Prochlorococcus marinus XMU1405: one gene and its partner. Each later gene encodes a partner of the first gene's protein in a complex. Links are inferred from orthologs where the notes say so. Each region holds a gene or a part of one and is shown on either strand. Other genes may lie near its edges. The genes, in order: HA148_RS00920 and HA148_RS01545.

What was found.
Region 2: the proteins of HA148_RS00920 (region 1) and HA148_RS01545 are in contact, whole or in part, in a cryo-EM structure (PDB 6ZJN), measured with the Thermus thermophilus proteins. The link is inferred for Prochlorococcus marinus XMU1405 from one-to-one orthologs. Residues at the interface, in WP_223903221.1 of Thermus thermophilus: Met26, Thr27, Asn29, Gly31, Pro32, His34; in WP_096411116.1 of Thermus thermophilus: Glu45, Ser46, Asn48, Pro50, Ala51, Gly52, Glu53.

Annotation. Positions count from the first base shown.
Region 1 is NZ_JAAORF010000001.1:168,277-179,158, reverse strand. What follows is about bases 8,069-10,882. They hold HA148_RS00920 (NAD(P)H-quinone oxidoreductase subunit H), read right to left. Parts: upstream 10,163-10,882; coding sequence 8,975-10,162; downstream 8,069-8,974. Other genes in these bases: rsmH (16S rRNA (cytosine(1402)-N(4))-methyltransferase RsmH), read left to right, coding at 10,201-10,882; HA148_RS00925 (acyl-CoA thioesterase), read right to left, coding at 8,513-8,965; HA148_RS00930 (AMP-binding protein), read left to right, coding at 8,069-8,509. Outside these bases: HA148_RS00980 (anthranilate synthase component II), read right to left, coding at 1-380; HA148_RS00975 (diacylglycerol kinase family protein), read right to left, coding at 393-803; rRNA maturation RNase YbeY, read right to left, coding at 810-1,349; HA148_RS00965 (DUF3285 domain-containing protein), read right to left, coding at 1,356-1,538; grxC (glutaredoxin 3), read left to right, coding at 2,741-2,995; gshB (glutathione synthase), read left to right, coding at 3,001-3,924; HA148_RS00945 (chorismate-binding protein), read right to left, coding at 3,917-5,329; menA (2-carboxy-1,4-naphthoquinone phytyltransferase), read left to right, coding at 5,431-6,348; HA148_RS00935 (o-succinylbenzoate synthase), read left to right, coding at 6,345-7,310; more of HA148_RS00930, read left to right, coding at 7,307-8,068.
Region 2 is NZ_JAAORF010000001.1:283,700-300,443, reverse strand. The notes cover bases 13,837-16,744. They hold HA148_RS01545 (NAD(P)H-quinone oxidoreductase subunit 3), read left to right. Parts: upstream 13,837-15,063; coding sequence 15,064-15,426; downstream 15,427-16,744. Other genes in these bases: HA148_RS01530 (gluconeogenesis factor YvcK family protein), read right to left, coding at 16,686-16,744; HA148_RS01535 (NAD(P)H-quinone oxidoreductase subunit J), read left to right, coding at 16,159-16,689; HA148_RS01540 (NADH dehydrogenase subunit K), read left to right, coding at 15,431-16,159; HA148_RS01550 (rubredoxin), read right to left, coding at 14,558-14,986; HA148_RS01555 (photosynthesis system II assembly factor Ycf48), read right to left, coding at 13,837-14,548. Also shown: HA148_RS01645 (30S ribosomal protein S1), read left to right, coding at 1-77; metK (methionine adenosyltransferase), read left to right, coding at 214-1,455; HA148_RS01635 (FGGY-family carbohydrate kinase), read left to right, coding at 1,469-2,698; HA148_RS01625 (hypothetical protein), read right to left, coding at 2,952-3,371; HA148_RS01620 (TVP38/TMEM64 family protein), read left to right, coding at 3,519-4,154; HA148_RS01615 (hypothetical protein), read left to right, coding at 4,271-4,450; HA148_RS01610 (phycobiliprotein lyase), read left to right, coding at 4,425-4,976; HA148_RS01605 (R-phycoerythrin subunit beta), read right to left, coding at 4,960-5,472; HA148_RS01595 (UvrD-helicase domain-containing protein), read left to right, coding at 5,879-8,287; HA148_RS01590 (CCA tRNA nucleotidyltransferase), read left to right, coding at 8,293-9,540; selenide, water dikinase SelD, read right to left, coding at 9,541-11,712; mtnP (S-methyl-5'-thioadenosine phosphorylase), read left to right, coding at 11,723-12,616; HA148_RS01575 (photosystem II reaction center protein J), read right to left, coding at 12,660-12,857; HA148_RS01570 (photosystem II reaction center protein L), read right to left, coding at 12,867-12,986; psbF (cytochrome b559 subunit beta), read right to left, coding at 12,998-13,144; psbE (cytochrome b559 subunit alpha), read right to left, coding at 13,147-13,395; and 2 more genes. UniProt on the Escherichia coli protein: NDH-1 shuttles electrons from NADH, via FMN and iron-sulfur (Fe-S) centers, to quinones in the respiratory chain. The immediate electron acceptor for the enzyme in this species is believed to be ubiquinone.

The DNA of each region.
Region 1 (10,882 bases):
GGAGTCTCGATATCTTTAAACAATCCTTTTTGATTATGAAATATTTTGGATGTCTTACCATGCATAAGTTCTTTCCCAACTATAACCTTACCTCCAAAAGCTTGGGCCAAAGCTTGATGACCTAAACAAACTCCCAAGGTCGGAATATTTTTAGATAATTTTTTTAGTATTGGAAGACAAATTCCAGATTGATCTGGATTACCTGGACCTGGAGATAAGAGAATTCCAGCAGGATTTAGTTTGATAATTTCTTCTAGAGTAATTTCATCATTTCTTTTAACTATTAATTCTTTAGTTATTTCATGCTCAACTGAAAGTTCTCCTAAATATTGAACAAGGTTATAAGTAAAACTATCGTAATTATCAATAACAAGAAACATAGTTATGTGGATTTAAAATAACAACTTAATTTTAGGAACAAAGATATATACAGCAATAATAACAGAATTAATGGAAGCTAATAATACTGCACCTGCAGAAGTATCTTTTGAAATTTTAGCCAAAAAATTAAATTCTTTTTTCACTATTAAATCAACAATTGATTCAATAGATGTGTTCAATATTTCTAATATTAAAACAGACATTATTGTTGCAATCAAAATAACATAATTACTTAGACTAATTTTGAGTAAAAAACCAATTATTAAACTTGTAACTGCAAAAATTAATTGAATTTTAAAATTTCTTGAAGTTTTAAATACATAACAAATACCACTGAAAGCATACTTAAAACTTATAAATACATTACTAGAAGTTTTGTATGATTCTTTTCTATTTTCTAAATAGTTTATTTTTTTTTCCATTGTTTTTTAATCTAATCGAGTAATTAAATATTCTTGGAAATTTAACATATTTTCTAAATCATGCTCATTATTGTGTTCCCATCCCAAAAGATGTAAAAATCCATGACTAGCTAACCAGATCATCTCTCTATAGATTGAATGTTTATATTCATAAGATTGCTCAAGTGCCATCTCTAATGATATAAATATATCTCCCAACTCTATATGATCTAAATTATTTAGAGATTCATCAGAAATAATTGGAAAAGATAGAACATCAGTTGGACCATTTTTTTGCATCCATTTCTTATTCAAAGAAGCAATTTCTTGATTAGATATTATCTGTAGGCCTAATGAAAAAGATTTTTTTTCAAAAATATAATTTGGCAATTCATAATCCTTTTTTTTTAATATTATATTTATCCAAGATAAAAAAACTCTCTCCCAAAAAATAGATTCAAAAATAAGCTTACTTTTAGTATCTTTTAACTTATTTGAATATTGAGAAAAATCATTACATTGAAAAACCAAATCTAAATTTATTTCAGAAATAATTTGTTCTGTCATACATTCTTATACAGGAATATTGGGCTTACCTATTGTGGCTACAAGTATTAATATCCCAATTAAAACTAAAAAGGTTATTGAAAAATGAGAAATACTTTTTGAACCTTTCCTTACCATATTTCTCATAGCAAGCTTTATAAAGCTTGGAGGAGCAACTTTTTTTTCAATATTTTCGTTTTTATTTTTCATTATTTATTCAATAGATTCGTTAGAAGAAATATTTATGCGTAATAATTCATGAATAAATGGTTCAAGTTCACCATCTAAAACATTATCTAAGTCGTTAGTCTCCTGCATAGTCCTGAGATCTTTTACCATTTGATAGGGATGGAAAACATAATTTCTTATTTGATTGCCCCATGCAGCTTCCACAATATCACCTTTAATATCAGCAACTTCTGCAGCTCGTTGTTCTTTAGCAATCACTAGTAGTTTAGACTTAAGAAGTATCATAGCTTTTTCTTTATTTTGTAATTGAGATCTTTCTTGGGTACATCTTACTGAAATCCCTGAAGGCAAATGAACAATTCTCACCGCTGTTTCTACTTTATTAACATTTTGTCCTCCAGCCCCACCGGATCTACTTGTTGTAATTTCTAAATCTTTTTCAGGTATATCAAGTGAAATATTATCATCTAATTTTGGCATAACCTCAACCCCAGCAAAGCTGGTTTGTCTTTTACCATTAGCATTGAAAGGAGAAATTCTTACTAATCTATGAGTTCCTTTTTCATGTTGTAGATATCCGTATGCATATTTTCCATCAATTTCAAACGTTACACTTTTAATACCCGCTTCTTCGCCTTGAGATAATTCATTAATGACAAGACTCATTTGATTATTATCGGCCCATCTTGAATACATTCTCAATAAGATCTCTACCCAATCCTGCGCATCTGTTCCACCCGCACCTGCATTAATAGAAACTACTGCTCCTTCCTTATCGTATTCACCACATAACAATCTTTCAAATTCCCATTTATCTAAATTCTCTCTTAATTTCTTTAGGCCCTGCTTGGATTCCAAAATCATTTCCTCTTCTGGTTCTAAAGAATAAAGCTCAAGAGAGGCATTAGCATCAGAAATAAAAGTTTTCCATTTATCCAACAATTCGAGTTGAGCCTTAACATCATCAAGGATTAACATTTGTTTTTTCGCTTCTTCTTGATTCTCCCAAAATTCAGGCTGAGCAGAAATTTGCTCTAACTCTCTCCTTTTCGCTTTTAATCTTGGAACGTCAAAGACAATCCTGAGCATTACCCAGGCGCTCTGTTAGTTCCGAAAGATCTTTTTTGAAATCTGTAATATCTATCAAAATAGAATTTAATCGTTATTTATAATCTAACAGGCACTTTTGTTTAATAGTATAAACTAAGTATTATTTTAAAAAAATGTCCAAAGTTGAAATTTATACTTGGCAATATTGCCCATTCTGTATTCGAGCAAAATCTCTACTCAAGAAAAAAAATATAAATTTTACAGAATATAAGATTGATGGCGATGCAGATGCCAGAGCATTGATGACTGAAAGAGCTGATGGTAGGAGAACATTACCACAAATATTCATAGATAACGAGGGTATTGGAGGCTGCGACGATCTCTACACATTAGAAAATGAAAATAAATTAGACGCATTATTAGCCTAGATCTTATGAAATTTCTATTCGTAATAGATCCAATAAAAAATATAAACCCCTTAAAAGATTCATCCGCTGCTTTAATGCAAGCATCATCCAAAAAAAATATTGAAATCTGGAGTTGTACTCCTCAAGACCTTGAAGCTAGAGGTGATGAAGTATGGGCTTCTTCCGTAAAAGTTGGAGTCAATCCGTGGATTTCTTTCAAAGAGAATGATTGTATCCCTCTCGCCGAATTTAATTGCATTTGGATGAGAAAAGATCCCCCTGTTAATGAGGCTTATTTGTATGCAACACATCTTTTAGAAGTTGCCGAAAGAAAAGGAGTAAAAGTAATTAACAAACCTTCATCATTAAGAGCATGGAATGAAAAGTTAGGTGCTTTGAGATACAGCCACTTAATGGCACCTACAATAGTTGCGAGTAAGGTAAAAGATCTTATTAATTTTGCAAATATAAATAATGAAGTAGTTATAAAACCTCTGGGAGGAAAAGGTGGTCAAGGTGTTATAAGGATAAATAAAAATTCTCCAGGAATTAAATCAATCATTGAATTAATCACTTCTCAAGAAGAATTACCCGTTATGATGCAAAAATTTATTCCTGAAGTCATAGATGGTGATAAAAGAATAATTATCGTAAATGGTGAAGCAATTGGATCTATAAATAGGATTCCTCAAGGAGGCGATTTTAGGAGTAACTTAGCGATGGGAGGGAAAGCTCAACCAACAATATTAACAGAAAAAGAAAAAAGTATCTGCTCAGAATTATCTCAACACTTTAAAGATGAAGGTTTATTTTTTGTAGGTATTGATGTAATAAATGGAATGCTGAGCGAGATTAATGTTACCAGTCCAACAGGTTTAAGAGAAATAGAAAATTTATCCAATAAGAATGTTTCAGTGGAAGTAATTGAAAAATTAGTGGAAATTATCTAGGATTTTTAGCGAAAAATATTTGTTTTACTATAGTTTCAAATTTTAATTTAATCTCATCTATTTCTTTATCTAAAACTGAGCCTGAAACTATACCTGAACCGGCAGTAAATTCAATATTTTCTTCAATATATCTTGCACCTCTTATGGCTAAAAGAAATGATGCATTTCCTGATGCATCAACCCAACCCATTGGAGAAGCATAATTTCCTCTAGGAAAAGACTCAAGAGTGTTTATCCAATCCAATGCTGCATTTTTTGGGTATCCACAAACAGCCGGAGATGGATGTAAGTTTTTAAGTAATTCAAAAGGACATAAATTTTCAACTTTTGAGAAAATAAGTGTTTGCAAATGAGAAATATCTCCGAATGAATTTACCTTGATATCACTTTTTTTAAAGTTTTTTATTTTTGAAACTTCTAAACATTTAATCAAATACTCTGTTACATAATTATGTTCCTTTAAGTCTTTAGTACTTTTTAGTAATTTCTTAATATTTGAATTAGTAGAGATAGTTCCAGCGAGAGCCTCCAAAGTTAAATTAGGTTTAGTAAAAGAAAATACTTTTTCTGGAGATGCTCCAAACAAAATATCCTTACTATTTCTTTTCCAAACGTATCTGCATGTATTTGAATGATTCTTTTTTAATCTTTTTAAAATTTCTACTAAATCTAATTTATTTTTAAATTTTATTTTAATCCTATTCGCTAAAACTATCTTTTCGAGAATACCTTTTTCTACTAATTGAATTCCTTTATTTAATACTTTTTTCAAATTTTTATTAGAAGTTTCTAAGGAGTGCAAGAAATCATCAATAATAGGAAAATCAAAACTAGTTTTTAAGCCAGATGATTTTATTAATTCTGGCTCAGAATTAATAACTTGATTTCTAATTGTCCATATTTCTTCAATTAATGTTCTTAATGATGATTTACCTTCAACATGACCATTGATTCTTAACCAGCAATTCTTATCACTTTTAGTAATTAATATTTTTGGCAAGATGGCTTCCAAACAAGGGATATCTGAAGGTAAATTCTTATTATTCAAATTTTCAGAAAAAGAAAATAAATATATTATTTTTGAAAGTGCAGAATTATGTGATTCATTAGTTAAGTTAATTAAATTTTTAAAATTCTCAGAATTAAACTCTTTTGCCACCTCAAATCTTTTTGGACCATCCAAAGTAACATATTTACATTTCTCAAAAGCAATATATGAAATACCATTAGATTCCTCCCAAAATGAAGAAAAAGAATATTTATTTATCAACAATTCATATACTTGTAATAAATCAATAAAAGGAATCTCAACACAAATACTTACTAATCCAGAATTCTCCACTTTCTTATCGAAAGAGGAAAATATATCTTTTAAAAAATCTGTTAAGTTTAAATCATTTTTCATTACTTATTGAAAATAACTAAAAATCATGCAATAAAGTAAAAAATGTAACTCAATTTATAAACTACATTTAATAATGATCGAATTTTATGAGTTAAATAAAAATGGACGAAGATAAAAAAAAATTATGGAAACAAGCGATAAAATGGCCTCTTTATTCTGTTGCCATACTTCCGGTTTTAATAACAGGGGCTTATATACTCAATCAATATGAGAAGGTAAAAATTTATAATTTGATTGCATTTACTTTAGCTGCAATTTTTATATTACTTTGGGAAAACCTAACTAATGATTTATTCGACGCAGAAACAGGAATCGATGAATTTAAATTCCATTCAATTGTAAATCTTATAAAAAATAAAAAAATAATTTCATTTATTGCATATTCATCTTTAGTTATTGGTTTAATAATAATTTCAATTATTTCATTATCAACAAGTATAAACATTTTGATTTTGGTAGCATCTTGCTGCTTCTTAGGATATTTATATCAAGGACCTCCTTTTAGATTTGGCTATCAAGGTTTAGGAGAACCATTATGCTGGCTTGCATTTGGACCTTTTGCCTACTCCGCAGTCTTAATTGCATTAAATCCTTTTAATATTTACTTCGAAGATATTCCCTGGAAAATTTCTTTATTACTTGGATCAGGACCTTCATTAGCAACAACTCTTGTATTATTTTGTTCTCATTTTCATCAAATTTCTGAAGATAAAAAGCATGGGAAAAATTCACCTTTAGTTCGCCTAGGAGCAAAAAAAGGTTCTCAATTTGTGCCTTGTATAATTTTTACAATATATATTTTTCAACTTTTAACTATAATTACTGGATTTATTCCAGTGTTTTGTATCCTTTATTTGATTAGTTTTCCTCAAGCAATAATACTTATAAATTTATTAAGATCTTCATATAAAAAACCTTCTGCAATAAAAAATTCCAAATTCGTCGCAATAAAATTTCAAACTCTTAATGGAGTTGGCTTAATCACAGGATTAATCTTTAATTATTTGATTAATAAATGAACTTAATATTTAAAAAAAAATCTTATAGCTTTAAGTTATCCACAAAAGTAGAAAATTCTAAAACGACTTATCTTACAAAACTTGGTTGGATAATTAAATTAACAAGTAATGATAAAAAAATTGGGTTTGGAGAAGTTTCACCACTTCTAGAAGAAGACTTAAAAAAATGTGCAAAACAACTAAATATGATCCCTGAGAATGTAGAAGTATTAAATTTATCTGAGCAAATAAATATTTTTCACCCATGCATTCAATCTGCAATAAATTCTGCATTAGCTGAGATAAATGGAAAAATAATTTTTAAAGAAAACTATGCCTTTGATGAAATTGATAAAACAGCCATACTTTTAAAGTCTAAAAATGTAATTTCAGAGCTAAATGAAATTAAAAAAAAACAATCTAATATTGGAAAATCATTAACCATAAAATGGAAAGTAGCATTAAGAGATAACCATGAGGAAGAAGCAAATTTAGAAGAAATTTTAAGCCAAATAGGTAATAATATTTATTTGAGAATAGATGCTAATGGTTCTTGGGAGAGAAAGATAGCCAATAGATGGGCTGATATTTTGAAAGATAATAAAAATATAGATTGGATAGAACAACCTCTCTGTGTTGACGATATTGAAGGAATGAAAAAACTTAACAAAAAAATTCCAATAGCCTTAGATGAATCACTTTTAAAATTTCCAACTTTGATTGATGAGTGGAAGGGTTGGCAAATTCGAAGGCCCTCTCAAGAAAATAATCCAGTTAAGCTTTTAAGAGAATTAGAACATAAAAAAGCTTTAATATCTATAAGTACATCATTTGAAACTGGAATAGGTAAGAGATGGCTTTATCATTTATCGTCTTTACAATTACAAGGACCAACTCCAAAAGTTCCTGGTTTAGCAATGAATAAATTCCCTAATTCGTTTCTATTTTTAAATGACTCAAAAAAAATATGGGATCAATTATGAAAAATAAAATTTATACTATTGAAGTTGAAAATAACGAACCTCAATCTGTAGAGAAAATTATTGAAAAAATTAGAGAGAATAAAATTATTTATGTAAAAAGCAAATTTTATGAAGACAAATATGTATTAGATGCAATTACTGAAAATGGACCGGCAATTATCTTAAACAGTAGTGGGAGTTCTGGAACACCAAGACAATGTTTTCACCATTTAGATAATCTTAAATTATCTGCAGCTGCATCGGGTCAATGGCTAATAGAGCAAGGATTTGAATTGCAAAACTGCTTAATTTTAAATACTTTACCCCTGAACCATATAAGTGGATTAATGTCAATTTTTAGAAGTCAAACTTGGGGATGTGATTGTATTAATATTTCTCCAAATTTTATAAAAAACACTCGAAAACTTTTACTTTTTACAATTAAATCTAAAAAAAACAAAAAACACTTGATTACGTCATTAGTACCTACGCAATTACAAAGACTTTTAGCACAAAAAGATGGAATTAGTTGGCTAAAAATTTTTGATCTAATTTGGGTCGGTGGAGCTTCAATTTCAGACGAAACTGCAGGACAATGTATACAAGAAAAAATAAAATTAGCTCCTTGTTACGGCTCAACTGAGACTTCGGCAATGGTTACGAGTTTAAAACCAAAAGAATTCTTAATGGGTTTTAAAAATGTTGGAGAAATACTACCTGATACAAAAATAAGAATTAACGAACAAGGATTAATCGAAATTAAATCAGCCAGAATTGGAATCGAAATAATAGACTCTTCAAAAACGAAAAATTTCAAAAATAAAAATGGGTGGTGGTGCACCGGTGATTTAGGTGAAATTAATCAAATCAATAATTCTTTATATTTAAACTTTCTTGGAAGAAGTGATAACGCATTTAATTCAGGAGGAGAAATCGTTTTTCCAAAAGTAATTGAATCTAGATTAAATGATTTCATTATGAAAGAAAATATCCCAATTAATAAATTCAATATTTCAAAAGTATCTAACAAATTATGGGGAAATAAAATTGAAGTAATTGTTGAATTTAGAGAACTTACAAATAATAAAAATATTGAAATTTATTTAAATTTATTAAAAAAATTTTCTCAAAGTTGGCCTAAACATGAAAAGCCTGAAAAGTGGATTGTTAAAAGCAAAAATACCATTACAGAAAAAATAAACTATAAATTTAAAAAATAATAATTAGCATTCTTTTAAATTTATACTCACATTTGAAGCCTCTATCCATCTTTCTAACTGATCGGGAAGTTCAATTTTATTTCTTGAATCAACATCTAAAGAACAATGTATAATTTTCCCTTCGGCTACTTTATTTCCGTTTTTTATAAAAAAGCTATTTACTTGGAACAAATAAGTATTAATTTTATGAGGGGCAATTTTTACTTTTAAGAAATCTCCAATTTTTATAGGAGCAAGAAAATTTGCTTCACAATTAACTATGGGAAAAATAATTTGACTTTTACGTGTAGAAAAATCTGGAAAAATATCTTGATAAGGGATCCCATAAATTTCAATACTTTCTTCCCAAGCTTCGTGCGACCATTTTAATAAGTTATGAAAATGAATTACACCTGCAGAATCACAATCACCAAATCTTACCTTCTTCTGCAATATTAACCAATCAGCGGGTTTCATTTAAAGAAATTATCTATCAACAGATCCCATAATGACATCTATTGAACCAAGGATTGCCATAATATCAGCGATTTTGGCACCTTTAAGAATATGAGGCAATATTTGCAGATTATTTAAATCAGCTGCTCTGATTTTAAATCTCCATGGGGTAACTTCATTATTTCCTTGAATAAATACACCTATTTCTCCTTTGCCGGACTCTAATCTTGTATATAATTCTCCGTTAGGAATTTTAAAAGTTGGAGCAACTTTCTTAGCTACATATTGATAGTCAATACCGAATATTTCACTTTTCTTATCTTCAGTCGCCATTCTTTGAGCTTCTAAATTTTCTGTTGGACCTCCTGGAATCATTTTGCAGGCTTGGCGAATGATGCTTAGTGATTGTCTCATCTCTTCAACTCTTACTCGATATCTCGCATAACAATCTCCTTCTTTTTCAGAAGCAATCTGCCAATCAAAATCGTCATAACATTCATAACTATCGACTTTCCTTAAATCCCAGGAAACCCCAGAAGCTCTTAGCATTGGCCCAGACAAAGACCAATTAATTGCCTGGTCTCTTTGTATTGTTCCAAGACCTTCAATTCTTTTTCTAAAAATTGGATTATTTGTTATTAATTTTTCGTATTCATCTATCTTAGGACCGAACCAATCGCAAAAGTCTATACATTTTTCTAACCATCCATATGGTAGATCACATGCTACTCCACCTATTCTAAAGAAATTATTATTTATTAGTCTTTGTCCAGTAGCAGCTTCCCAGAGATCATAGATCATCTCTCTTTCTCTAAAAATATAGAAAAATGGAGTTTGAGCACCTACATCTGCTAAAAAGGGACCAAGCCATAAAAGATGATTAGCAATACGATTTAGTTCGAGCATGAGAACTCTGATGTAACTAGCTCTTTTGGGAACTGGAATATTAGCTAATCTCTCAGGAGCATTTACTACAATAGCTTCATAAAACATTCCTGCGGCATAATCCATTCTGCTTACATAAGGGACATACATTACATTTGTCCTATTTTCAGCTATCTTTTCCATTCCTCTATGTAAATATCCAATTACCGGCTCACAATCAATGACATTCTCACCATCAAGAGTTACAACTAACCTTAAAACCCCATGCATTGAGGGATGGTGAGGGCCAAAATTGACCACCATTGGTTCTGTTCTAGTCTCTAGCTGAGCCATTCAAAATTTAACTTCTAAACAAATCTTAGTCGAAAGTTATGCAAAATGACCTATCTGATTCATCTTTTTTCAATCATAAATCAGTTATGACAGATGAGATTATGGCCTCATTAGAGCATTACCCACTGATACATAACAATCGACTTAAGGGAATAGACGCAACTTTAGGCGGAGGCGGGCACTCTTATCAATTATTGAGAAAATATTCTGATTTACATATAATTGGACTTGATCAAGATCCATTCGCGAGAAAATCAGCATCAAAAAAACTTGATGAGTTTAAAAATAGGATTGATATAAGGGCTTCAAATTTTGCGGATTTTGTACCAAAAGAAAAAGTTTCTTTTGTGATTGCAGATCTTGGAGTAAATAGTAACCAAATTGATGACCCTAAAAGAGGATTTAGTTTCCAAAAAGATGGTCCACTTGATATGCGCATGAATCCTTTTCTTGATGTTGATGCAGAAAAATTAGTTGAGGCTTTAAATGAAAAAGATCTAGCTAATCTAATATATAAATACGGAGAGGAGAGATTATCAAGAAAGATTGCTAGGAAAATAAAATTGGATTTGAAGGAAAATGGGAAATATTCTGGAACAAAAGAGTTAGCTTATTCTATTGCAGGCTGCTTCCCACCAAAACAAAGACATAAAAAAATACATCCAGCAACAAGAACATTTCAAGCACTAAGAATTGCTGTTAATAAAGAAATTGAAGTAT
Region 2 (16,744 bases), 120 kb from region 1 along the record:
CTAAATATAAACAAATGTTATTTGAACAAACTGACGAGAACGAAGAGATCTCCACAGCTTCAGCTGAAACAGTATAACTTCACTTATTTATTTTGTGCACGCATATTAGAATTTAAGCCTCATTATTCTTATACAAGTATTTTTAATTAACAATAATTGATTTGTAACGATAATCTAATTTAGGATATTTAGTAATTCCAAAATAATTTGTAAATGAGTGATTTCATTTTCACTTCAGAATCTGTAACTGAAGGTCATCCTGACAAAATATGTGATCAAATTAGTGACGCTGTTTTAGACGCTTTATTGACAGAAGATCCAGAAAGCAGAGTTGCATGTGAAACTGTTGTAAATACGGGTCTTTGTTTACTTACTGGAGAAATAACTTCAAAAGCAAAAATCGATTATATAAAACTTGTTAGAAATGTAATTAAAGAAATTGGATATGAGGGCTATAGAGCAGGTGGTTTTGACGCAAATAGTTGTGCAGTTTTAGTAGCACTTGACGAGCAATCACCAGATATTTCTCAAGGAGTAAACGAAGCAGATGATATTAACGATGATTTGGAAGATAATACAGGTGCTGGCGACCAAGGCATAATGTTCGGCTATGCATGCGATGAGACGCCTGAATTAATGCCCTTACCGATTAGCTTGGCTCATAGATTAGCCATTCAACTTTCTAAGGTAAGGCACGAAAACGTACTTAATTATCTACTCCCTGATGGTAAAACTCAAGTAAGTATTGATTATAAAAATGGAGTACCACTATCGATTAATACCATTTTAATTTCAACTCAACATAATCCTGAGATAGATGGTATTACAAATGAAGAAGAAATTCGTCAAAGAATAAAAGAAGATTTATGGAAGAATGTTGTAATTCCTGCTACTGAAGATTTAGAAATCAAACCAAACATTCATACAACAAGATTTCTAGTAAATCCCACGGGCAAATTTGTCGTAGGGGGGCCTCAAGGTGATGCCGGACTTACTGGAAGAAAAATTATAGTAGATACATATGGCGGTTACGCAAGACACGGAGGAGGGGCATTTTCGGGTAAAGATCCCACAAAAGTGGATAGATCAGCTGCTTATGCAGCACGTTATGTAGCTAAAAGTATAGTTAAGGCAAAATTAGCAAAAAAGGCAGAAGTACAATTAAGTTATGCAATTGGAGTTGCAAAACCGATCTCCATTCTTGTTGAAACTTTTGATACTGGCGTTATTTCACAAGCTAATTTGACTGAGCTCATTAATAAGAACTTTGATTTAAGGCCAGCAGCAATTATAAAAGAATTTGATCTAAGAAATCTACCTCAAAAAATGGGTGGTACATTTTTCAGAAAGACTGCATCCTATGGACATTTTGGCAGAAGAGATCTAGATCTCCCTTGGGAAAAGGTAGAAGAAAAAGCAGCCCAATTAGCGGAGGCTTCCAAAGTATTTTTATAAAAATATTTATTCTATGCCTGATAATTTTTATGGGGGATTAGATTTTGGAACTAGTGGCGCAAGAATATCTATAATAAATTTTCATAAAGAATTGATATATTCAAATTCAGTTCCTTATTTATGTAGCTTTAAAAATCCAAATTCTTGGACTAATTCTTGTGAAAAACTCTTAGGGTGTTTACCTATTGAGGTAAGAAGTAACCTTCAAAAATTGGCTATATCTGGCACATCAGGAACCTTAACGGCATCAAATTTACGAGGAGAGCCAATAGGAGAAGCAATATCTTATGACCAAGCATGTAATGAAAATAAGATCCTTCTTGAATCATTAACTTCTGGAGAAGATCATCTGCGAACTCCATACAGTAGTCTTGCTAAAGCATTAAAACTAATAGATAAATATGGGACAAATATACTTTTACGACATCAATCTGATTGGATCACTGGTTGGTTTTTAAAAGATTGGACTTATGGAGAAGAAGGTAATAATCTAAAACTTGGTTGGGATCTAAAAAAAGAATCATGGCCAAAAAGCTATCTCAATACTTCATGGGGGAAATGCCTGCCTCAAATAATAAAAAGTGGGAAAATTATTGGACAAGTGAATTTTGATTTAGCAGAGAGATTTAACTTGAATAAGAATTTAATATTAATCTCAGGCACTACTGACTCTAATGCAAGTGTGATAGCTGCAGGTTTAGGCAAAGAAGATGGTCTTACGGTTTTAGGAACAACTATTGTAGTTAAGAAAATTATTGATAATCCTATAAAAAAACAAGGAATTACAAACCATAGAGTAAACGGCAATTGGATATGTGGAGGAGCATCAAACGCAGGCTGTGGTATATTGTCTCAGTTTTTCTCTGATTTAGAAATAAAAGAACTCAGTCGACAAATAAATCCATCAAAAAACACTTCTTTAAATCTTTTACCTCTTAATAGTAAAGGAGAAAGATTTCCTGTTAATGATTCTAATTTAAAGCCGATACTTTGTCCAAGGCCAGTAAGCGACTCACTTTATTTACATGCATTATTCGAGGGTCTAGCTAAGATCGAATTGAAAGGATGGGAAAAGCTAGGCGAACTAACAGGTTCACTTCCAAAAAAAATTATTACTATTGGTGGAGGCTCAAAAAACCCTCAGTGGAGAAAAATAAGAGAAAATATTATCAATATACCAATAGTTTCATGTAAAAAAACTACTTCATTTGGGACAGCCTTGTTAGCGATGAACTCAAAATAAAAGTTTTTTTTAGATATTTGATGAAGATATAAAATTTTTAATTAAAAGGGTTTCACAAACTACACATCTTAATTTAGAGTATATAGGTTAGAGCCGGGATAGCTCAGTTGGTAGAGCAGGCGACTGAAAATCGCCGTGTCCCCAGTTCAAATCTGGGTCCTGGCACCTTTAAAACCCCTTCTATGAAGGGGTTTTATATTTTCTAAAAAAGTAGAAACTTACTTTTTATTTTGTTTCTAGAATTTAAGATTTGTTAGTTTTCTACTCTGCAGACTTGACCAATAACACCCAAAATCAATTCATCTCCATTTGGATCTTGCCAATCAGCTAAATCATTAAAATTACTATTTACTTCATCTATAGAGACATCAACGTCTCTAAATGATTTTTCAAAACAATTTATATCCATTGTATAAAGTATATCCTTAGTAATTTCACTTTTTGTTTTGGGAATATATTTACTCAATACTCTCACAGAACCATCCTCATTCCTTTTAATACTTTGCCTGTCCCACAACTGTTCGCCATATTCACTTTTAGGGACTCCAACCCATTCATGAGGCAAAGCATTTGCTTGTTTTATAAAAAAACAAATGGGAACGATTATTGACAGAACTAAACCAATGCTATTTCTAATAAATATTGAACTAACTTTATTCTTAGAATCAACCATGAATACTTGTTAAATACAAAAATCTTTTATCTAGAGTAGATATAAGATTAAAAATTTGTAAAAATTTTTATTGATTAGTATTTCTATTATAGATAGAATCAAATATTAAATTCAAAACTTACTTCCCATAAGTTAATTATAAAGATAATGAATAAAATACAAAAATTTCTCTCAGTAGTTTTTTTTATAGCAATATTCGTTGTATTGATTTACTTAATCCAAAATTATGGGATTGAACCTCTTAGAAACAAAATAGAAAGTATGGGAATTTGGGCGCCTTTTGGAATATTCATACTTAGAGGAGTAAGTATTATTTTGCCCGCTCTTCCAAGTTCAGCTTATTCTCTGCTAGCTGGTTCATTATTAGGATTTCAAAAAGGTTATATGACAATAATCTTTTCTGATATTGTTTTTTGCCAAGCTGCTTTCTTTATTGCAAGAAATTATGGTCGGGTTCCTGTACGTAATTTAGTAGGCCCAAAAGCAATGAAAAAGATAGAAAGTTTTAATCAAAACCAGCTAGAAGAAAATTTCTTTCTCATGACAGGTCTTCTAATGACTGGCCTTTTTGATTTTCTAAGCTACGCAATTGGTATTGGAGGAACTCGATGGAAAATATTTACTCCTGCATTATTAATAAGTCTTCTAATCAGTGACTCTATACTTGTCGCAGTAGGAGCTGGAGTTAGTCAGGGAGCAGGATTACTTCTTGGGATTGCTCTATTGGGAATGTTTGCTTTAGCGACTATTTCAGGATTGGCAAAAAATAAAATGCCTAAATAACAAAACAGTTGATAACTCTGTAATCAAAGAAGAGAGATATGACATTTTCGCAAACAATAACTATATAAATAATGATTCATGCAAGAATAGAAATCGATTAATTTTTAAGTTATTAGATGACTCCATTTAGACCAACTTCATATGATCGCCCTGGAGAACAAATATCAACTACTCCTTCTGGATTAAAAGTAACTTCTGCAAAGAGATTAATGGTGGATTCAATGGTAAGAATGATACAAAAAGCAGAAAATCATTCCGTAGAAGAAAAACTTGACGAAGAATCTAACAATAATTAATCAATTCATTGATAAAAGTATAGGAGAGTGGAAATCTATAAGAAGTACTCACACTTTAGCTTTTCAGGAATTTGAAAACTCAACTAGTAAAATATATATAAAACATATCAACAAAAAAAATAAAAAAGTCGTTGCAATTTTTAAAAATTATAAATTTAGTTTAAACCTAGAGAGCATAGCCATTTCTATAAACTGGCAAGCTATTAGTGATTGGGACAATAATGATATCCGTGAGGGAGATGAAAATATTCTGATTTTTTTACCCAAAGATGAAAATTCAGGAATTGTTTTAAGAAATAAAGGTTATACAGAATCCTTTATTTCATCATCTAATTATTTTGTTGATGAACAAAATAATTTACACATTAAAACTATTTATAAATCAACAGTTTCCGAAGAAAGAATTTCCTTTTTATCCACTCATGTAAGATCCAGATTTTCTACTATTAAAAATCTTGAAAATAACTCAGTTATACAGACGTCCCATACTTCAGAGATAAGAAATTTAGCTAGTTTAAAAGATTAATTATCCTTTCAAATTGAAACTCTGTTTCAGATATTAATTTAGGAAGAAAGCCTTTGTTTCCACGCATACTATTAACTGTTGAATGCAAATCAGAGATAGTTGCATCTCGCATTAATTCAAAAACCCTTCTTGCATTTCTTAAAGGTACCCCAAGAGCAAGATAAGTATTTTTAAGATCCTTCAAACAACTTTTTTCTAAAACTGATTCGTCATTAGAAATTAAAAGATAAGCAACAATTCTTAGGATTATTTCTCCATCTCTTAAACAAACGGACATCTTGTTAGTTGTATTTAAAGATATTTTTGAATTAAGTGAATCTTGATTTTCGCAAATCATTGCTGTTACAGCGTCTGCTGCGATTGCATGTGAATTGTTGGTTATTGAGGTTATTGCATCTAATCTTGAGTTTGCAGTATTAATAAATTCTTTTATATTGCTTAAATCATTTAATTTCTTATCGGCTGACAATAGTTGATTATTCTTTGAAACTGACATTCCTGTAGTAAAAATTAAAGACCGATCTTAAGAATAATACAAAGCTAGTAAAAACAATACAATTTCAAACTTAACGCAACGCTTCTTAATTAATAACTTCATTCCAAAGTGATAGTTGAAATAATTCAAATAAAAAATTTTTTTCCGCTAATATGAAACTACATTTTTAATAAAGTTTTGGATCAACAGGATTTAAAATTATCAAAGAAACTTATTTCCTCATATAAAAAGAGATTGGAAAAAGAAATTCTAGACAGAAGTATGAAATTAAAGATGCCTCAAAATAAATTTGAAGAAATAATTAATAACAATAATGAGCTTATCAATTTAAAAAAAACTTTAGAAGATCTAGAAACGGAATCTGAATCTAATAGTAAAGTCTGATTTTTGAAAAACCCTTCCAAAAGTGCCTCAAACCAACAATTTCCTTTTTAAGTCCCTAAACAATCAACAACTTCAAGCAGTAAAACATGTTTATGGACCATTATTAGTTGTAGCTGGTGCAGGCAGCGGAAAAACTAAGGCTCTTACTCACAGAATTGCAAACCTTATTGAGGGTAACTCTATAGATCCCTATAACATTCTCGCAGTCACTTTCACTAACAAAGCTGCCAAAGAAATGAAAGCAAGATTAGAGGTTCTTCTAGCCCAAGAATTAGCTTTTAATCAATTTGGCCAGCCTTGGACAACTCTCAAAGAAATTGATCAAAATCAATTAAGAACAAATGTCCACCAAGAGAAGCTTCAGAACCTTTGGATTGGTACTTTCCATTCTTTATTTTCAAGACTTCTGAGATACGATATTGAAAAATATACTGATCCAGAAGGCCTAAAATGGACAAGGCAATTTTCAATTTACGATGAAACAGATTCTCAAACGTTAGTAAAAGAAATTATTAGTCAAGATATGAATCTTGACCCAAAAAGATATGATCCCAAAAAGATTAAAAGATTAATAAGTAATGCTAAAAATCAATGCTTAACTTCTAATGATCTTTTAGAAAAAGCAGATAATAATTTTGATAAAACAGTTGCAGAAGCCTACAAGAGATATAGAATTTCGCTCTCAAAAAATAATTCTTTAGACTTTGATGATCTTCTACTTTTGCCTGTTTTCTTATTGAGGCAAAATGATATAGTCAGAGATTACTGGCACAAAAGATTTAAACATATTTTAGTTGACGAATATCAAGATACAAATAGAACACAATATGAACTTATAAAATTAATTACGGCTGGGAATACTGAACCAAAAAAATTCTTGAATTGGGAAGATCGATCAATTTTTGTAGTTGGGGATGCTGATCAAAGTATTTATAGTTTCAGAGCAGCTGACTTCAGAATTTTAATTGGTTTTCAAGAAGATTTCAAAACTTCAATCAAAGACGATACAAAATCATCTTTAATTAAATTAGAAGAAAATTATAGGTCATCTGCCAATATCCTTGATGCTGCAAATTCACTAATTGAAAACAACTCTGAAAGAATTGACAAAGTTTTAAAGGCTACTAAAGAAAAAGGGGAACTTTTAACGTTACTCAGCTGTGATGATGAAATTTCGGAGGCAGAAGCAATTACCAATAAAATAAAATCAATCAATAACTATAATCAAAACCCAATTTGGAGAAATTTTGCAATTTTATATCGAACCAGAGCTCAGTCGAGAGTATTAGAAGAATCTCTTGTAAGGTGGCGCATTCCTTATACAATTTTTGGAGGATTACGTTTTTATGATAGAAGAGAAATTAAAGATGCCATAGCATATTTGAAAGTTCTGGTTAATTCTTCAGATAACGTTAGTCTTTTACGAATCATAAATGTTCCTAGAAGAGGGATTGGTAAGACTACTATTCAAAAACTTAATGAACTATCTAATAGGTTAAATATCCCATTATGGGAGGTTCTTAATGATAAGCAAAGTCTTGAAGAAACATTAGGCCGATCATCAAAAGGAATTAATAAATTTACTGAAGTTATGAATGATCTACTGTGTTACCTAGAAAATTCAGGTCCCGCTCAATTACTACAACTTATATTAGAAAAAAGTGGTTATTTAAGTGACTTACTCTCTAGTGGGACTGAAGAATCTGAAGATAGAAGAAATAACTTACAAGAACTAATTAATGCAGCTACTCAATATGAAGAAGAAACAGAAAGTGGAGATGTAGAGGGATTTCTTTCTACAGCAGCCTTAACAACTGATAATGATACGAAGAAAAATAATCCTAACTCTGTAACTCTCATGACTCTGCATAATAGTAAAGGTTTAGAATTTCAAAATGTTTTTATCACTGGGCTAGAACAAGGTCTCTTCCCTAGCCATAGATCAATAGATACTCCCTCACTTCTTGAAGAGGAAAGAAGATTATGCTACGTAGGTATTACCAGAGCTAAAGAAAGAGTTTTCTTAAGTCATGCCAGAGAAAGAAGATTATGGGGTGGAATACGTGAAGCAACAATTCCTTCAATATTTCTTTCGGAAATACCTGAAGATCTAATGGATGGCGAATTACCACAAACTGGTGGTGCTTCAATTAGAAGAGATTTGCATCTTGATCGTTTAACAAGAGTTGATCGAAACAATCCAAATGAATTTGTTAACAAACCAATAAATGCAGTAAGAAAATTATATTCAGGGCCAAGTAAAGGGAAAAGCTGGATAGTTGGAGATAAGCTAATTCACTCAAAATTTGGTAAAGGTGAAATTATACATATTTTTGGGAGTGGGGAAAAAATATCTCTAGCCGTAAAATTTGGTGATAAAGGAAGTAAAATTCTAGATCCCAGATTAGCTCCAATTCGTTATGTAATTTAAAACTCATGAACGATATCTCTGATTACATCCAAGGGGAATTAATCAAAACTCCATTTAATCTATATAACCTTATTACTAAATACATAGAATCTAATAACAATACTAAAGTGGCTTTTGTTGGCGGTTATTTGAGAGATTTGTTAATTAGTAAATTCCACAAAAAATCGTTTTCTAAACCTTTAGATATTGATCTTGTTATTGAAGGATCCTCTATTTCTCTTGCAAAATTTATAAAAAAAAATATTGTAAATGTAGATTTATGTTTAATCAAGGAATTTAATTTATACAATACTGTAGAAATAAATATTAATGACTATAAAATTGATATTGCTTCTGCAAGAAAAGAAATTTATTCTGCTCCAGGCTTAAATCCCACAGTAAATAAAAGTACTATTGAGGAGGATCTTAAGAGGAGAGATTTCACTATAAATTCAATAGCCTTCGAGGTCTCAAGAAGGGAAATCTATGATCTTTTTGGAGGAATTTCTGATATAAAAAGTAAAAGATTGAACTTACTTCACAGTAATAGTATTTCAGATGATCCAAGTAGATTAATTAGATGTGCAAAATATGCTTCAAGGTTAGATTTCAATATTTCAAATAATTCCCTCAAACAATCTCAAGAAACAGTTAGACAATGGCCATGGAAAAGTGCAGAAACTCATCAGAAAATGATTTTCCCTCCCGCACTAGGCATACGAATAAGGATGGAACTAGCTGAAATATACAAACACGATAATTTGACTAATGTGATTTCGATAATTCATAAATGGAAAATTATCTCAATCTTAAATGAAAATATTAAAGTCGATAAAAGATTTTTAAGAGGACTAAATTGGATTAAGAAGTTAAAGGGAAATCATATGCTTTACTTATTAAAAGATTCAGAAGATTTAGAAAAAGCATGTCAAAGATTTTTGATAAATAATAGTGAGATAAAAATATTAGAAGATTATATTAATCTCAAAAAGATATTAAATACAAACCAAAAAAATTTCAATCATTTTTCTCCATCAAGTTGGACAGAATTTATTGAGGACAGAAACCTTAATGATGAGACAGTCAAATTATTAATTTGTGATGGAGGACCATACTGGCGTAATTTATTTAAGTGGTTATTTATTTACAAATTCATAAAATCAAAAAAAGATGGAGAAACATTAAAAAAAGAAGGATGGAACCCAGGGAAGGAGATGGGAAAGGAAATCAAAAGATTAAGATATTTGGAAATTGACAAATTAAATAGAAATTAATTACATTTTTACAACCTCTCCAACCTTGTACCATTTATCCTTTAGAACATTTTCATATTTGCGATTGCAACTAATCAACAAGGGACCACATGTTTGAGGATCTAATAGTAATGATATTCTCTCGTCAAAAGTCTCTTGACCTAATGAATTTTGGTTTAAAAAATTAATTATTCTTTTCTGCTTATTTACTTGATAAATTTTGTCAAAAATTTCTTTATTAGATTCAAAGAAAGTACTTTTAACGTCTTTTCTTATTAAATCAAATACTCCAGGATAAGCTTTAAATGAAAATAAATCTAATAAAACTTTTAGTGGCTCAAGATTATTGCTTTGTCTATATAAATTAGATGATTCAACCATTTCTTTAAGATGTCCAATAAATCCATATCCAGTAATGTCAGTTGCAGCATTGACTAATGATTCTTTAAATTGATCTTGAAAAAGATAAATTTCATCAATCAAATATTGCTGACTCTTTACTAAATTATTAATTACTTCAGAAGAACTACCTAGCATATTAATATTTTGCATTTGACCGGCAAAGTAAATCCCAACACCAAGAGGTCTAGACATCATGAGAATATCTCCAATATTCATTCCAGATTTAAGCCATGGTTTTGCTCCATTTTTTAAAATACCTTGAACTGTTAAAGAAATATCCATTCCTAATGAATAAGGTTTATTTACTAAACTTCTTGCCTCGAAAGTATGGCCTCCAAGTAATTCGCCTCCATGATCCTCAACTGTTGATTTAATACCTTGAAGTGATTGAGAAAAGAGGTAACTCTGAAATTCCCTTTCAACTTTTGGTAATGAAATTAAAGCCTGCGCGGATGAAAGTTTTGCTCCGCATGCCCACAAATCTGAGCAAGCATGCAAAGTAGTAATTTTTGCATTAAGCCAAGGATCACTTACCAAAGCAGGAAATCCATCTACACTTTGCAAGATAATATCTTGACCATTTTGATATATTTCAACTGAATCTTCAGGTGATGAGGCAAAAGAATTTAAATTAGAATTTATTAATGATTTATTCAAAACTAACTGAGGGATTTTAGCTGCACATCCTCTGCAATCATTCAATGAAATATTTTTTTCACTACTCTTCATCATTAGCCTTTTTGATCTGAACTTTTTAATAAATTTGAGATCAATTTTATGCTTTAAAATCCAAAAAATAAAAGAAGGGCCGAAAACAAAATTGCCATAAATAGCAAAAGCCTTTGGATGATGGCTTGGAAATATATTTACTATTTGCAATCCGATCTTTTGAGGAAACCACTTTTTTAATGATCTACCTTCTGTATCTTTTTTTAGATTTTGTACTAATGTATTTACAACTTTTACTGCAAAAACTCCCGATGCTGGTCTTTTTGTTGAACCTACAACTGCACAATCACCGACAGCAAAGATTCCAGAAAAACTTTTTATCTGTAAATTCTGATTTGTAATTATTCTGCCATAAGAATCCGAATCTAATAATTTTTTTTGTGCCCATAACGGAGATGTATTTCCAGTACATAAAAGAATCTTGCCATAATCAAAATTAAGTTTTTCAACTAATTCAATATTGGAATTCCGTAAACTTTTTAGAATTGTATTATTAATTTTTCTTGAATCACATAATAGTTTTAAAGGTCTATCTCCCCATCTTTTTCGCAAAGCATATGATACTTCAATTGCAGCAAGGCCACTCCCAACAATTACAAATGGAAGTTCATTAAATGAATCAAAAATGTCCTCTTTTAGTATTAAGTCATAAGCCCTTAAAAAAGGTTTAATTGAAAAAGCATTTCGATTTTTAACTAGTGATTCAAATTCTTTTGGAATTATTGTTTGACTTCCATGATTAAGCACCAACTTTGAATAATTAATTGAAGGTCTATTACTTAAAACAATTTTCTTTAAATTGAAATCAATATCCTTTACTTCTTCTTCTATAAAAGAGACTTTTGCATTTTTTGCTAAAGATTTTATATCAATTAAACTCTCTTCTAGAGTGATTGATTTTGAAATCACCGATGGGAACATCGCCGAATAAACCAAATGAGAATCTCTAGATATAATTGAAACAGGAATTTCTGGCATTAATTTCGGAAACATTAACCATTTCTTCAATAAAGAAACATTTGAATGTCCTCCTCCAATTAGTACCAGATGATTAAAAGTCATTTACATCACTATGAATAAAGAACATTTATTGCCAATTAAAAAATCAAGATTAGGAGTGATTGGTGGAAGTGGATTTTATTCAATGGATCAAATAGAGTACTCAAGAGAACTTGAAATCAATACTCCCTATGGTAAACCTTCTGATTCAATAAAAGTATATAATCTTGGAAACCTAGAGATAGCATTTATTCCTAGACATGGCAGAACACATAGTTTAAATCCTTCTGAAATTCCTTACAAAGCTAATATTTGGGCTCTAAGATCAATAGGAGTAAGATGGATTATTGCTCCATCAGCAGTTGGTTCATTACAAGAACAGATAAGGCCACTTGATATAGTGGTTCCAGATCAATTTATAGACCGGACCAAAAATAGACCTGCAACCTTCTTTAACGAAGGAGCTGTTGCTCACGTAACTATGGGAGATCCCTTTTGCACAAATTTATCACGTATATTAAGTGAAATCGGAGAAAAAAATATTCCTGGCGGTAGACAATTACATAGAGGGGGTACCTATCTGGCAATGGAAGGTCCCGCTTTCTCAACTAGAGCAGAATCTAATTTATATAGGAGTTGGGGATGTTCAATAATTGGAATGACGAACCACACAGAAGCAAGATTAGCTAAAGAAGCTGAAATAGCTTACTCCTCCTTATCTATGGTTACTGATTATGATTGCTGGCATCAAACTCATCAAGAAGTTTCTGTAGAGATGGTTTTGGATAATCTTAGATCAAATACTGAAGTGGCTAATAAAATAATATTTGAAGTAGCTAAATTAATTGAAAAAGAAAGACCAAAAAGTAAGTCTCATTTTTCATTAAAAGATGGATTGATAACCCAAAAAGAAAATATCCCAAGCTCCACAAAAGATAAACTAAGGATATTTACTGATTCTTATTAAGCTTATTTGATATTAGTGATTATCAGGACAAGGTAAGGATTTGTTAGCCTCCACCTCCAACTCCTTGGTATGAACCATAGAAGAATATTCCTAAAACGAATATAACTGCTATTCCACCTGCTGTAGCGACAAGCCATAGAGGAAGAGTTCCTTCAGTCCATCTTCTTTCCCATGCAACTGCTGGTCTACCGTCGGGAAGTCTATCTGGAATTCTTCCATCTGGTCCTTTTAATTTACTCATGATTTTAATTTAATTGAAAAAGTAACTGGAAAATAATATTCCCAATACAAAAACTGATAATAAACCTAAATAAAGGCTTGTACGATTAAGTTCAACTGGAACTTTGTTAGGATTTTCGTTTACTTGCATGATAGTTAAATTTATCGGGCTACGAACTGCATAGCAGCAATAGAACCTAAAAAGAATACTGATGGAATAGCAAGAGCATGAACCGCTAGCCAACGGACAGTAAATATAGGATAAACGCGGACTTCCGCAGCCTGCATTGGAGCTTGAGAATTAGTCATTGTTATTTTGTTCTTAAATCTAGTTGAGATTTAGCTTCATATCTTTGAGTTACAACAGGTGCTTTAGATTCAGATGATTGGAAATAACTATCTGGACGAGGAGTTCCGAAAGCATCGTAGGCTAAGCCTGTATATACAAATAAGAAGCCTGCTATAAAGATAGCTGGTAATGTTACTGCATGAATAATCCAGTATCTAATACTGGTGATTATTTCAAAGAATGGGCGTTCACCCGTTGAACCTGCGGCCATAATCACAAATGTTTACCATATGATCTTACAGGGTAAAATCATAACTTCGCGAAGAAATTAACAGGTTGGTTACAGACAGTTGCTAAATCTTTCAAAAATTAATTTTTTTTTTATTATTAACTCAAGTTATTTAAGATTAGCTATTCCATTTAAGGATATAACCACGCTCGCCAAGTACAAATCCCTTTTGACTATCTAAAGCCTCCTTATCAAGAAAAACTATTTTAATGTAATTTGTGGGTAATTCAGAAGCAATGGGGTCTTTAATCCAAGTTTTACCTTGATCTTTACTTACTATTAAGGTTCCATTACCTCCACCAGCCCAAATATCACCATTTGGATCCCATCCCATGTCTAGATAATTGTATCCATTAAGAATTGGTATGATAGGCTTTGACCAATTTTCTAGATCATTAGTATCTTCATTAAATCTAATTTCTGCTCCTCTAGAAAGCATCCATAAACTTCCTTCTGGATTAAAACCAATGCTTTGAACTCTTTTGCTACTAGCTCTTTGATGAGCTATCCATGAATCACTATCTTTTTCCAAAGTAGAAAAGAAATTACCTAGACTACTTACACTGACATAATCTCCCTTATTAGTTCTTCTTAAATCTCTTACACCACCAGAACCAGATGCATCTACAACTTTTGCATTCCATGATTCACCACCATCTGAGGTTTCGTAGATAGCACCTGCAGTGGTAGCCAATTCTGCAACATCATTATCGACAGTTGTTATTAGAAATGGTTGGCCTGGTAATTTGTTACCTAGAGATAAACGTGTCCAATTCTTTCCTGCATCAAGTGTATGCATAACTAATGAAGGCTGACCTATTAACCATCCCTCTTCACCTTTAAAATCAATATCTAGGAGACGAAAGTTCTCTTCACTTGGTAAATCTAAATTTCTTTTTTCCCAATTTTCTCCTCCATCATTAGATTCCATAATAAGCCTGTTAGAGCCTACTAAAAATCCATTTCTATCATCTATAAAATCAACATCTAATGCATTAGCCTGGTCTTCAAACTTAATTGTTTTCCAAGGGCTGCTATCACTCATCTTTACTCCTGTAGATGAACAACTGCTCAATACAAAACAAAGAAGAACTGATAAAAGAAGATTGGGAATACTAGTAAAAATTTTTTTCATCTGTATATATTAATGCAAAGAGTACAAAGAAAGGAATATAGCAGCAGCAAAAGCCAGGCCTCCAAAAATCAATATGTTTTTTTGTCCAGGAGGTAAACTATTAAAACCAAACCCATAAACTAAATTTTCTTCAAAACCACTAGGTTTAGATTTGGGACCTATATCCTTGTAAAAATTTTTACCTGCTCGACAAACAGGGCAAGCGAAAGTATTCCCATCCAAATCTGAAAAAGGAGTATTTTTAGGTATGTTTAATTTTTTATTTCCTTCAGACGGATCATAAATGTATCCACAGCTTCTACATTCGAATCTATTTTGTTCTAAATTAAAGACAGGTTGTTCAACTTTTACTCCTGAGATATTTTCAGAAGGTTTTATCTTCTCAAGGTCTTCAACTATTTTGTTTTCCTCAGAGGCTGGTTGAATGTTTTCACTCACGGTTTATTATTGTTCTTTAAGAACTTTAAAAGATTTTGCTTCATTAAGCGACTTTTATTCAAAATTAATTTTTTAAGATGTTTGTATTAACTGGCTATGAATATTTTTTAGGTTTCCTTCTAATTGCCGCAGCAGTTCCAATTCTAGCTCTAATTACTAACCTCATCGTTGCCCCAAAAGGTAGAACAGGGGAAAGAAAGCTTACATACGAATCAGGAATGGAGCCTATAGGGGGAGCATGGATTCAATTTAATATTCGTTATTACATGTTTGCCTTAGTTTTCGTTATATTTGATGTTGAGACAGTATTCCTTTATCCTTGGGCTGTTGCTTTCAATAGATTAGGATTATTAGCCTTTATTGAGGCTTTAATTTTCATCGCAATACTTGTTATCGCTTTAGCATACGCATGGAGAAAAGGTGCTTTAGAATGGAGCTAAAAAAGTGAATCCACAATTATCCCCAAAAGCAATAAGAGAAATTCGAGAAGGAACTTGCAATCCTCTTGGTGCACCCCAAGTTACTACAGATTTAAGCGAAAATATTATATTAACAAGTTTAGACGATCTTCATAATTGGGCTAGATTAAGCAGTTTGTGGCCTCTCTTATACGGTACAGCTTGTTGTTTTATAGAATTTGCTGCCTTAATCGGATCTAGATTTGATTTTGATAGATTTGGTTTAGTACCTAGAAGCTCGCCAAGGCAAGCAGATCTGCTAATAGTTGCAGGAACAGTAACGATGAAGATGGCTCCAGCACTAGTAAGACTTTATGAACAAATGCCTGAACCTAAATATGTGATTGCGATGGGTGCCTGTACAATTACAGGAGGAATGTTCAGCGCTGATTCAACCACTGCTGTAAGAGGAGTTGATAAATTGATACCAGTAGATTTATACCTTCCTGGATGTCCACCAAGACCAGAAGCAATCTTTGATGCTGTTATTAAATTAAGAAAAAAAGTTGGTAATGAATCAATTTCAGAGAGGACAAAAACAGAACAAAATCACAGATATATGACATCTGATCACAAAATGAATCTTGTTTTCTCTGAAAATACTGGGGAATACCTCAACAAAACCTCAGCCAACGTTATTCCTTCCTCTAAAAAAGAAAAAATAACTGAATTGCCTGAAAATACCGAAAAAGCTGAAATTATTACCGAAGATTAATGGAAAAAGAAGATTTAGCCAAATCCTCAGATAATTCAATAGAAAAAGAAGGGGTTATAAGTCAATATTTATCTCAAGAAGGAATTCCAAATCAATCTTTATCTGATGATCACATAGGAATTGAAAACATTTCTGTGGAACCTAACAAATTATATGAAGCAGTTTCAGCTTTAAAAAATTACGGATTCAACTATCTCCAATGTCAAGGAGGATACGATGAGGGGCCTGGTAAAAATCTTGTAAGTTTCTACCATTTTATAACTGTTAATGATTTACAAAAAATCGAAAAAATTAATGAAGTCAGATTAAAAGTTTTCTTAAAAAGAGATTCTGATTTATCAATCCCTAGTTTATATAACATTTTTAAAGGAAGTGATTGGCAAGAAAGAGAAACTTTTGATATGTATGGAATAAATTTTATTGATCATCCAAATCCTAAAAGACTATTAATGCCTGAAGATTGGAGAGGATGGCCATTACGAAAAGATTATATTCAGCCAGATTTCTATGAACTTCAAGATGCGTATTAGTTTAATTTTTTTAATTTGCGGTATAAAAACATAACTGCTCTTGCGAGTCTCCTTT